2 regions of the Pseudomonas sp. NFX71 genome follow, and region 1 is predicted to be linked to the other one. Evidence: predicted binding sites of a transcription regulator. Region 1 holds the regulator's gene; the other holds the start of a gene.
What was found. The regulator FliA, encoded in region 1, starts transcription of late flagellar genes. The targets are predictions, from matches to a motif close to CTAAAGTTTNNNNNNNNNNNGCCGNTAA.
Positions count from the first base shown of each region.

Region 2: a site for FliA is predicted at 2,437-2,464, ahead of ACM1ZW_RS01820 (methyl-accepting chemotaxis protein). Genes of this name have one in related genera too.

Region 1 is NZ_CP182230.1:3,709,833-3,713,806, reverse strand. Features, by position in the region: gene ACM1ZW_RS17160 (chemotaxis protein CheA) at 1-183, opposite strand, end outside; gene ACM1ZW_RS17155 (protein phosphatase CheZ) at 239-1,027, opposite strand; gene ACM1ZW_RS17150 (chemotaxis response regulator CheY) at 1,050-1,421, opposite strand; gene fliA (RNA polymerase sigma factor FliA) at 1,589-2,329, opposite strand; gene fleN (flagellar synthesis regulator FleN) at 2,326-3,156, opposite strand; gene flhF (flagellar biosynthesis protein FlhF) at 3,273-3,974, opposite strand, start outside.
Region 2 is NZ_CP182230.1:388,274-392,247, forward strand. Features, by position in the region: gene ACM1ZW_RS01810 (glycerophosphodiester phosphodiesterase) at 1-129, shown strand, start outside; gene ACM1ZW_RS01815 (PepSY domain-containing protein) at 325-633, shown strand; gene ACM1ZW_RS01820 (methyl-accepting chemotaxis protein) at 696-2,321, opposite strand; gene ACM1ZW_RS01825 (transporter) at 2,597-3,619, shown strand; gene ACM1ZW_RS01830 (inorganic phosphate transporter) at 3,918-3,974, shown strand, end outside.

The sequences.
Region 1 (3,974 bases):
GTTGAGCTGGAGGAAGCCGGCGCCCCCTTTTACAGTGTGAAAACCGCGAAAAATTGCATTGAGCAAGTCCGCATCATCCGGTCGGCTTTCAAGCTCGACCAGCTGTTCGGACAGTTGCTCTAGAATCTCGCCGGCCTCAACCAGGAAATCCTGAAGGATCTCTTCATCGGCGCCGAAGCTCATTAAGGGGGTGCTCCTAACAGGTCTAAAAACCTAAAAAACCTAAAATTCTAAATTTCTAAAATCCCAGGCTGGATAGCAAATCGTCCACATCGTCCTGACCGGACACAACGTCTTCTCTTTTATCGGCATGAATCTGCGGACCTTCACCCTGAGAGAGATGTTTTTGCGGATCTTTTTCAGCAAGCATCGCTTCACGGTCATGTTCGATGCCCGCAAAGCGGTCCACCTGACTGGCCATAAGCACGAGCTTGAGCAGGTTGCTTTCAACTTCGGTGACCAATTGGGTCACACGCTTGATCACTTGACCTGTGAGGTCCTGGTAATCCTGAGCGAGCAGAATGTCGTTGAGGTTGCTCGACACTGCGCGATTGTCCGCGCTGCTGCGTGTCAGGAAACCGTCGACACGCCGAGCCAGTTCGCGGAACTCCTCGGCCCCGACTTCGCGACGCATGAACCGCCCCCAATCCGTGCTCAGCGCCTGAGCTTCATCGCTCAGGCTGTTGACCAGCGGTGTGGAGTTTTCGACCAGATCCATGGTGCGGTTGGCGGCAGCCTCGGTCAGCTTCACCACGTAGCCCAAGCGCTCAGTGGCATCCGTGATCTGCGACACTTCCTCGGCTTGCGGCATGTGCGGGTCAATCTGGAAATTGACGATCGCGCTGTGCAGCTCGCGGGTGAGCTTGCCCACTTCCTGATACAGGCCGCGGTCACGGGTCTGATTGAGCTCATGGATCAGTTGCACAGCGTCGCCGAACCTGCCTTTTTCAAGGCTTTCGACCAATTCGACCGCGTGTTTTTTCAGGGTCGATTCAAAATCGCCCTGTGAAGATTCGTTGTGGTCCATAGCTCCCCCGTGGCGCAGTTTCTCAACCGATGCGTTCGAAAATCTTCTCGATTTTTTCTTTTAACGCCTGGGCCGTGAAGGGTTTGACCACATAGCCGTTAACACCAGCCTGGGCCGCTTCGATGATCTGCTCGCGCTTGGCTTCAGCGGTCACCATCAGCACCGGCAGGTGCTTGAGCTTTTCATCGGCGCGCACGTGGCGCAGCAGATCGATGCCGGTCATGCCAGGCATGTTCCAGTCCGTTACCAGAAAGTCGATGCTCCCGCTGTTGAGAACCGGAATGGCAGTAGTGCCATCGTCAGCCTCCACCGTGTTGGTGAACCCAAGGTCACGCAACAGGTTTTTTATGATCCGCCGCATCGTTGAGAAGTCATCAACGATGAGGATTTTCATGTTCTTGTCCAATTCGACCTCCAAGCAGTCTTAAACGCGCCCAGCACCTGGACGCGCCATTTCAATCAATCCGGCAAAGCACTCAATGACTGTCTGGAGCACAACAGATCGAGACCGGCGCAGTTCAACACCACACCAGCCACGTTCGCAGTGTCCCCACACTGCCTTCAGCGCGCTCGCCACTCCCCCAAACGCCCCCGCAAACGGGCCGCGCACTGGCTGTGTAACTGGCTGACCCGAGATTCGCTGACCCCCAGGACCTCACCGATTTCCTTGAGATTCAACTCTTCGTCGTAGTACAGCGCCAACACCAGTCGCTCACGCTCCGGCAAATTGGCAATCGCGTCCGCCAGCGCCGCCTGGAAGCGTTCATCTTCCAGATCGCGTGACGGCTCGAGATGAGCACTCGCGCCATCCTCGTGCAGCCCTTCGTGTTCGCCGTCCTGCAAAAGATCGTCGAAACTGAATAACCGGCTGCCCAGGGTGTCGTTCAAAATCCCGTAGTAATCGTCGAGACTCAATTGGAGTTCGGCCGCAACTTCGTGATCTTTAGCGTCACGGCCGGTTTTAGCTTCAATCGAGCGAATTGCGTCGCTGACCATGCGGGTATTGCGGTGGACCGAGCGTGGCGCCCAGTCCCCCTTGCGGACTTCATCGAGCATCGCGCCGCGGATTCGAATGCCCGCGTACGTCTCGAAACTCGCGCCTTTGCTGGCGTCGTATTTGGTCGACACTTCAAGCAGACCGATCATGCCGGCCTGGATCAGGTCTTCGACCTGGACACTGGCCGGCAATCGCGCCAGCAAGTGATAGGCAATGCGTTTGACCAGTGGCGCGTAACGCTCGATCAGCTCGTACTGCGCGTCACGTGCCGATTTCTTGTAAAGGTTGTAACCGCTGGCTGTCATAGCACGGGTCCTGCCGTTTGTTGCACGAGGCGCTCGACGAAAAACTCCAGGTGTCCGCGCGGGTTGGCAGGCAGCGGCCAGGTATCGACCTTTTGTGCGATGGCCTTGAAGGCCAGGGAGCACTTGGAACGCGGGAAAGCTTCATAAACCGCGCGCTGCTTCTGAACGGCCTTGCGCACGCTTTCGTCGTACGGCACCGCACCGACGTATTGTAAGGCGACGTCAAGGAAGCGATCCGTGACCTTGGTCAACTTGGCGAACAGGTTGCGACCTTCCTGCGGGCTCTGGGCCATGTTGGCCAGGACGCGGAAGCGGTTCATGCCGTAGTCGCGGTTCAGCAGCTTGATCAGCGCGTAGGCGTCGGTGATCGAGGTCGGCTCGTCGCAGACCACCAGCAAGACTTCCTGCGCGGCGCGAACGAAACTGACTACCGAGTCACCAATACCTGCAGCGGTGTCTATCACCAGGACGTCGAGGTTGTCGCCGATATCGCTGAACGCCTGGATCAGGCCGGCATGTTGCGCCGGGCTCAGATGCACCATGCTCTGCGTGCCGGACGCCGCCGGGACGATGCGGATACCGCCGGGCCCCTGCAACAACACGTCGCGCAGCTCACAGCGGCCTTCGATTACGTCAGCCAGGGTACGTTTGGGTGTCAGTCCCAGCAGGACGTCAACGTTCGCCAGCCCCAGATCGGCGTCCAGCAGCATGACGCGCCGGCCGAGCTCAGCTAGAGCCAGGGACAAGTTCACTGACACGTTAGTCTTCCCGACGCCACCTTTGCCGCCGGTCACCGCGATCACCTGTACGGGATGCATGCTGCCCATGTTATTTCTTTACCTTGTCTTGCATAGACGGAGGCCACATTACTGGCTGCGCGTTCACAAACGGAACAATGCATGGCAGACCATCGATGTAGGTACAAAAACTGTTCATTAATACCTCAGCCAACCTGCTTGGTCGGACTGTGGTAAATATCAGCGAACATGTCAGCCATGGCTTCTTCGCTGGGTTCTTCCTGCATTTGCACGCTGACGGCGCGGCTCACCAGCTGATGACGACGCGGCAGATGCAAATCATCCGGAATCCGCGGTCCATCGGTCAGGTAAGCCACCGGCAACTCATGACTGATTGCCAGGCTCAACACCTCACCCAGGCTTGCTGTTTCATCCAGTTTAGTCAGGATGCAGCCAGCCAGCCCGCAGCGCTTGTAACTGTGATAAGCGGCGGTTAGAACCTGTTTCTGGCTGGTGGTTGCCAGAACCAGATAATTTTTTGATTTGATGCCACGACCGGCCAGGCTTTCGAGCTGCATGCGCAGTGCCGGATCGCTGGCCTGAAGACCCGCGGTATCGATCAGCACTACACGTTTGCGCAGCAACGGGTCCAGCGCCTGCACCAGGGACTGGCCCGGGTCGATGTGGGTGACCGACACGTTGAGGATCCGACCCAAAGTCTTCAGTTGTTCCTGAGCGCCGATACGGTAGCTGTCCATGCTCACCAGCGCGATGTTCTGCGCGCCGTACTTGAGCACGTAACGGGCCGCGAGCTTGGCCAGCGTGGTGGTCTTGCCCATGCCGGCAGGGCCAACCATGGCAATCACGCCGCCCTCTTCCAGTGGCTCGACTTCCGGCGTGGCAATCAT
Region 2 (3,974 bases), 3.3 Mb from region 1:
GATTACCAGAAAGTCATGGACGCCGGGGTCGACGGTATTTTCACCAACCGCGCCAGCGAGCTGTTGAAGTTCTATAAACGTCCGGCGGCGGCGAGTGTTGCGCAGTTGCTGACAAACAACGGGTATTGATCCGGGACCGAGGCACCCGTATCGCTAGCAGGCTAGCTCCCACAAGGGATCGTTGGCGTACACAAAATGTTTGGCCAACCGAGATCAACTGTGGGAGCTAGCCTGCTAGCGAACGTGACCAAGGAATTAAGCCTGAATTAAGTTGCCACAGTTAATCTGGACTCACTTAAACGGCTCACCCAAGGAAAGAACCTCATGAAGACTTTGACTGCCCTGTTCACCGCTGCTGCCCTGACCCTCACCGCTGGCCTGGCGCAAGCTGCTGACGTTCTCGTTGATCAGATCCCTCAACTGGTCAAGGACGGCAAGATCAAGCCGCAGGAAGAGCTGAACCAGATCGTTCTGAAGTTGCATCCGGGTGCCACGATTACCGACAGCGACCTGGACAAGCATTCCAACATCTACGAGTACGAAGTCGAACTGCGTGACGCCAAGAATGTTGAATGGGACGTGGACTTGAACGCCGCCACCGGCGAAGTCCTGAAGAACAAACAAGACGACTGATCCCCCCCAAAAAAGCCGCACGATTTTCGGATCGTGCGGCTTTTTTGCGTTTCGCTGGAACCTTACGCGCTTAAACGTGCCGTCACTTCATTCAGCTGTCCCGACAACCCATGCAGGTTGTGGCTGGCCGCTTCGGTGCGTTGCACGTTGTCCAGGTTGGTGCTGGCAATGCTGGTGATCTCGGTGAGGTTGCGCGAGATGTCTTCGGCGACCGAGGTCTGCTCTTCGGCAGCGGTGGCGATCTGGCGGTTCATGTCGCGGATGGCTTCCACGGCGTGGGTGATGCGCTCGAGCATGGCACCGGCCTGCGTCACTTGCTCGACGCTTTCTTCACTGCGCGACTGACCGCTTTCTATCGCCTGGGCCGCGTCTACCGCACCGGTTTGCACCGTCTGGATAATCTGGTTGATCTCAATGATCGACGCCGCCGTGCGCTGGGCCAGGCTGCGCACTTCATCGGCCACCACCGCAAAACCGCGCCCGGCTTCACCGGCTCGGGCGGCTTCGATGGCCGCGTTGAGCGCCAGCAAGTTGGTCTGTTCGGCGATGCCGCGAATCACTTCCAGCACCTTGCCGATGCGGCCGCTGTCGGTTTCCAGTTGTCGAATGACCGTCGCGGTGTTGGCGATTTCACCGCGCATGCGGGTGATGGTGTGGATGGTGCCCTGCATCACTTTTCCGCCTTGTTGGGCGGACTGGTCGGCGTCATCCGCCGCACGCGCGGCATCGGCGGCATGCCGTGCGACTTCTTGCGCCGTGGCGGACATTTCGTTCATCGCCGTGGCCACCTGATCGGTGCGGTTGAACTGTTCGTTGGTGCCGCTGGCCATGAGGCCGGCGATCGCTTTCAACTCATTGCTGGCGCCGTCCAGATCCTTGGTACTGGCCTGCAAACGACTGAAGGTTTCGGCGAGAAAATCGCGCAACGTGTTGGCCGCCATCGCCAATTTGCCCAGCTCATCCTGACGGGTGCTGGCCACGCGTTCGGCAAACTTGCCCTGGCTGAGTTGCGCCACGTAATCGATCAGCTTGCGGATCGGCTCGACCAGGTTGCGGTTGACCAGCCACAGGCTCAACAGGCCGATCAACAGACCCGAAGCGAGCATCACGATGATCCCCAGCAACACGGTGCGATCGGCACTGGCGCTGATCCGCTTCGACTGTTCAGTGCCCTGCTTGCGCAGCTCGCTGACCAGTTCGCTCATCTGATCACTGGTCGCCCGGTCCACGCCCTTCACCGCGGTGTCGCCCGCCGTTGGATCGGCACCGGCCGCCACGTAGGCATCGCGGCCCTTCTGGTACGCCGCACCTAACACGCGGTGTTCGTCACGCAGGCGTTCGATGCGGGTCTTGAGTTGCGGCTCGATACCCTTCTGCCCTGCCAGCTCGCCGAGGATGCCCTGCACATCGCGCTGACGGTCTTCGAATTGCTTCCAGTACTTGTTCAGATCCGCCGGTTGCTTGCCGCGCAGCAGAACGTTTTTCCATTCCTGGACCTGCACCTTGAACTGCAGGTTGGCTTCATCGATCAATTGTGAGGTGTGCAGCGGGCCGTCGATCAAGTTCGCATAGCTTTGAACGCCGCTGGACAGAAAGTGAAAGCAGGCCAGCGCGATCAACAGCATCGCAAACAGGCTACCACTCAGCAAAGCGAGAATTTGCGCTCTCAAGGACTTTTGCAGAAACATCGGAAGGTACTCATGACAGGAATGAGGCACGCCCTGGGTGAGGCGTGAAAGTAGATCGGACATCCCTGTCTGCCGCGTCGGCGGGTGGCCGACGGCGCGCAACTTAACCTAAGCGTGATCGGCGTGCCAGAGCGCTTCTTTAAGCGAATCCGACCATCGGCAGCGCAATCGTTTGCGTTATTTATCCGTCACAAAAACGTCATCACGGCTTGCGATGATGCGGCTCAAGTGAACCTGTGAAACCCGCGACAGGCGCCTCCTCACAACGAGACCTCATGAACCACAGCATCGACCAAAGCCATCGCGACCCGGACCTGTTCGGTCTGCTGTACGGTTTCAGCTTTCGCCCCGGCGAACGCGGCCGGGAGATCGATTCGGCCATGGCGTTGCGGTGTCTGCAGCAACCGGGCGACAGCGATGAGTTTCTCTGGCTGCACCTGAACCTCGCCCATGCCGCGTGCGAGCGCTGGATGAAAAGTCATCTGGAGTTGCCCGACGAATTTTTCGAAGCCTTGCATGAAGGCTCGCGTTCGACGCGCATCGAGCATGTCGATTCGGCGTTGCTGGCGGTGGTCAACGACGTGGTGTTCAACCTCAGCAGCATGGTCTCCTCGGATGTGTCGACGTTGTGGGTATGCGCCCGCAGCCGGCTGATCATCAGCGCGCGCCTGCAACCGCTGCACTCGGTGGACAAGTTGCGTTCGTCGGTGAAGGCCGGTGAATGCTTTCGTTCGCCGCTGGAATTGCTGGTGCATTTGCTGCGCGACCAGGGCGAGGTGCTGACGCAGATCGTGCGCAAGACCAGCCTCAGTGTCGATCAGATCGAAGATGAATTGCTGTCCTCGCGGCTGTCGACCAACCGCGCGGAACTGGGTGCCAATCGCCGGGTGCTGGTACGCCTGCAACGGCTGCTGGCGCTGGAGCCGGGTTCGTTGCTGCGCCTGCTCAATCGTCCGCCGCAATGGTTGCAGAAGGAAGACGTGAAAGAGCTGCGCAAGTCCACCGAGGAATTTGCGCTGATCATCAACGACCTGACGGCGTTGGGTGAGCGGATCAAGCTGTTGCAGGAAGAGATTGCCGCCAACCTGAATGAACAGAGCAACCGTACGCTGTTCACCCTGACCGTGGTGACGGTGCTGGCCTTGCCGATCAACATCATTGCCGGTTTCTTTGGCATGAACGTGGGGGGCGTGCCGCTCTCCCAGGATCCGGAGGGGTTCTGGATTCTGGTGGCATTGGTCGCGACGTTTACCGTGATCGCGGGGCGATGGGCGTTTCGCAAGCGGCAGGATTACTAATCCCGAAGCGCATCGAACCCCTGTGGCGAGGGAGCTTGCTCCCGCTGGGTCGCGAAGCGGACCCACATCCTGCCAAACAGTTTTTCTGACACACCGCGAGTACCGGGTTTACGGTTGCTTCGCAGCCGAGCGGGAGCAAGCTCCCTCGCCACAGGGGATTGCGTAGCCCTTGGATGTTGGTGCGGGGTTCTGATCAACGGATCAGCAAAAGCGCCAAACACTGACCCAGCGCAGCGTCTCTGTAACATTTGGCAATGATCATGACTGGCATTCCTTTCTCTCCTCAGGATTGTCCGTGATGGCTACTCCTTCCTACACCGCCGCCCAGGCGCCCGCCCGCAGCGCGAAGCCGCAG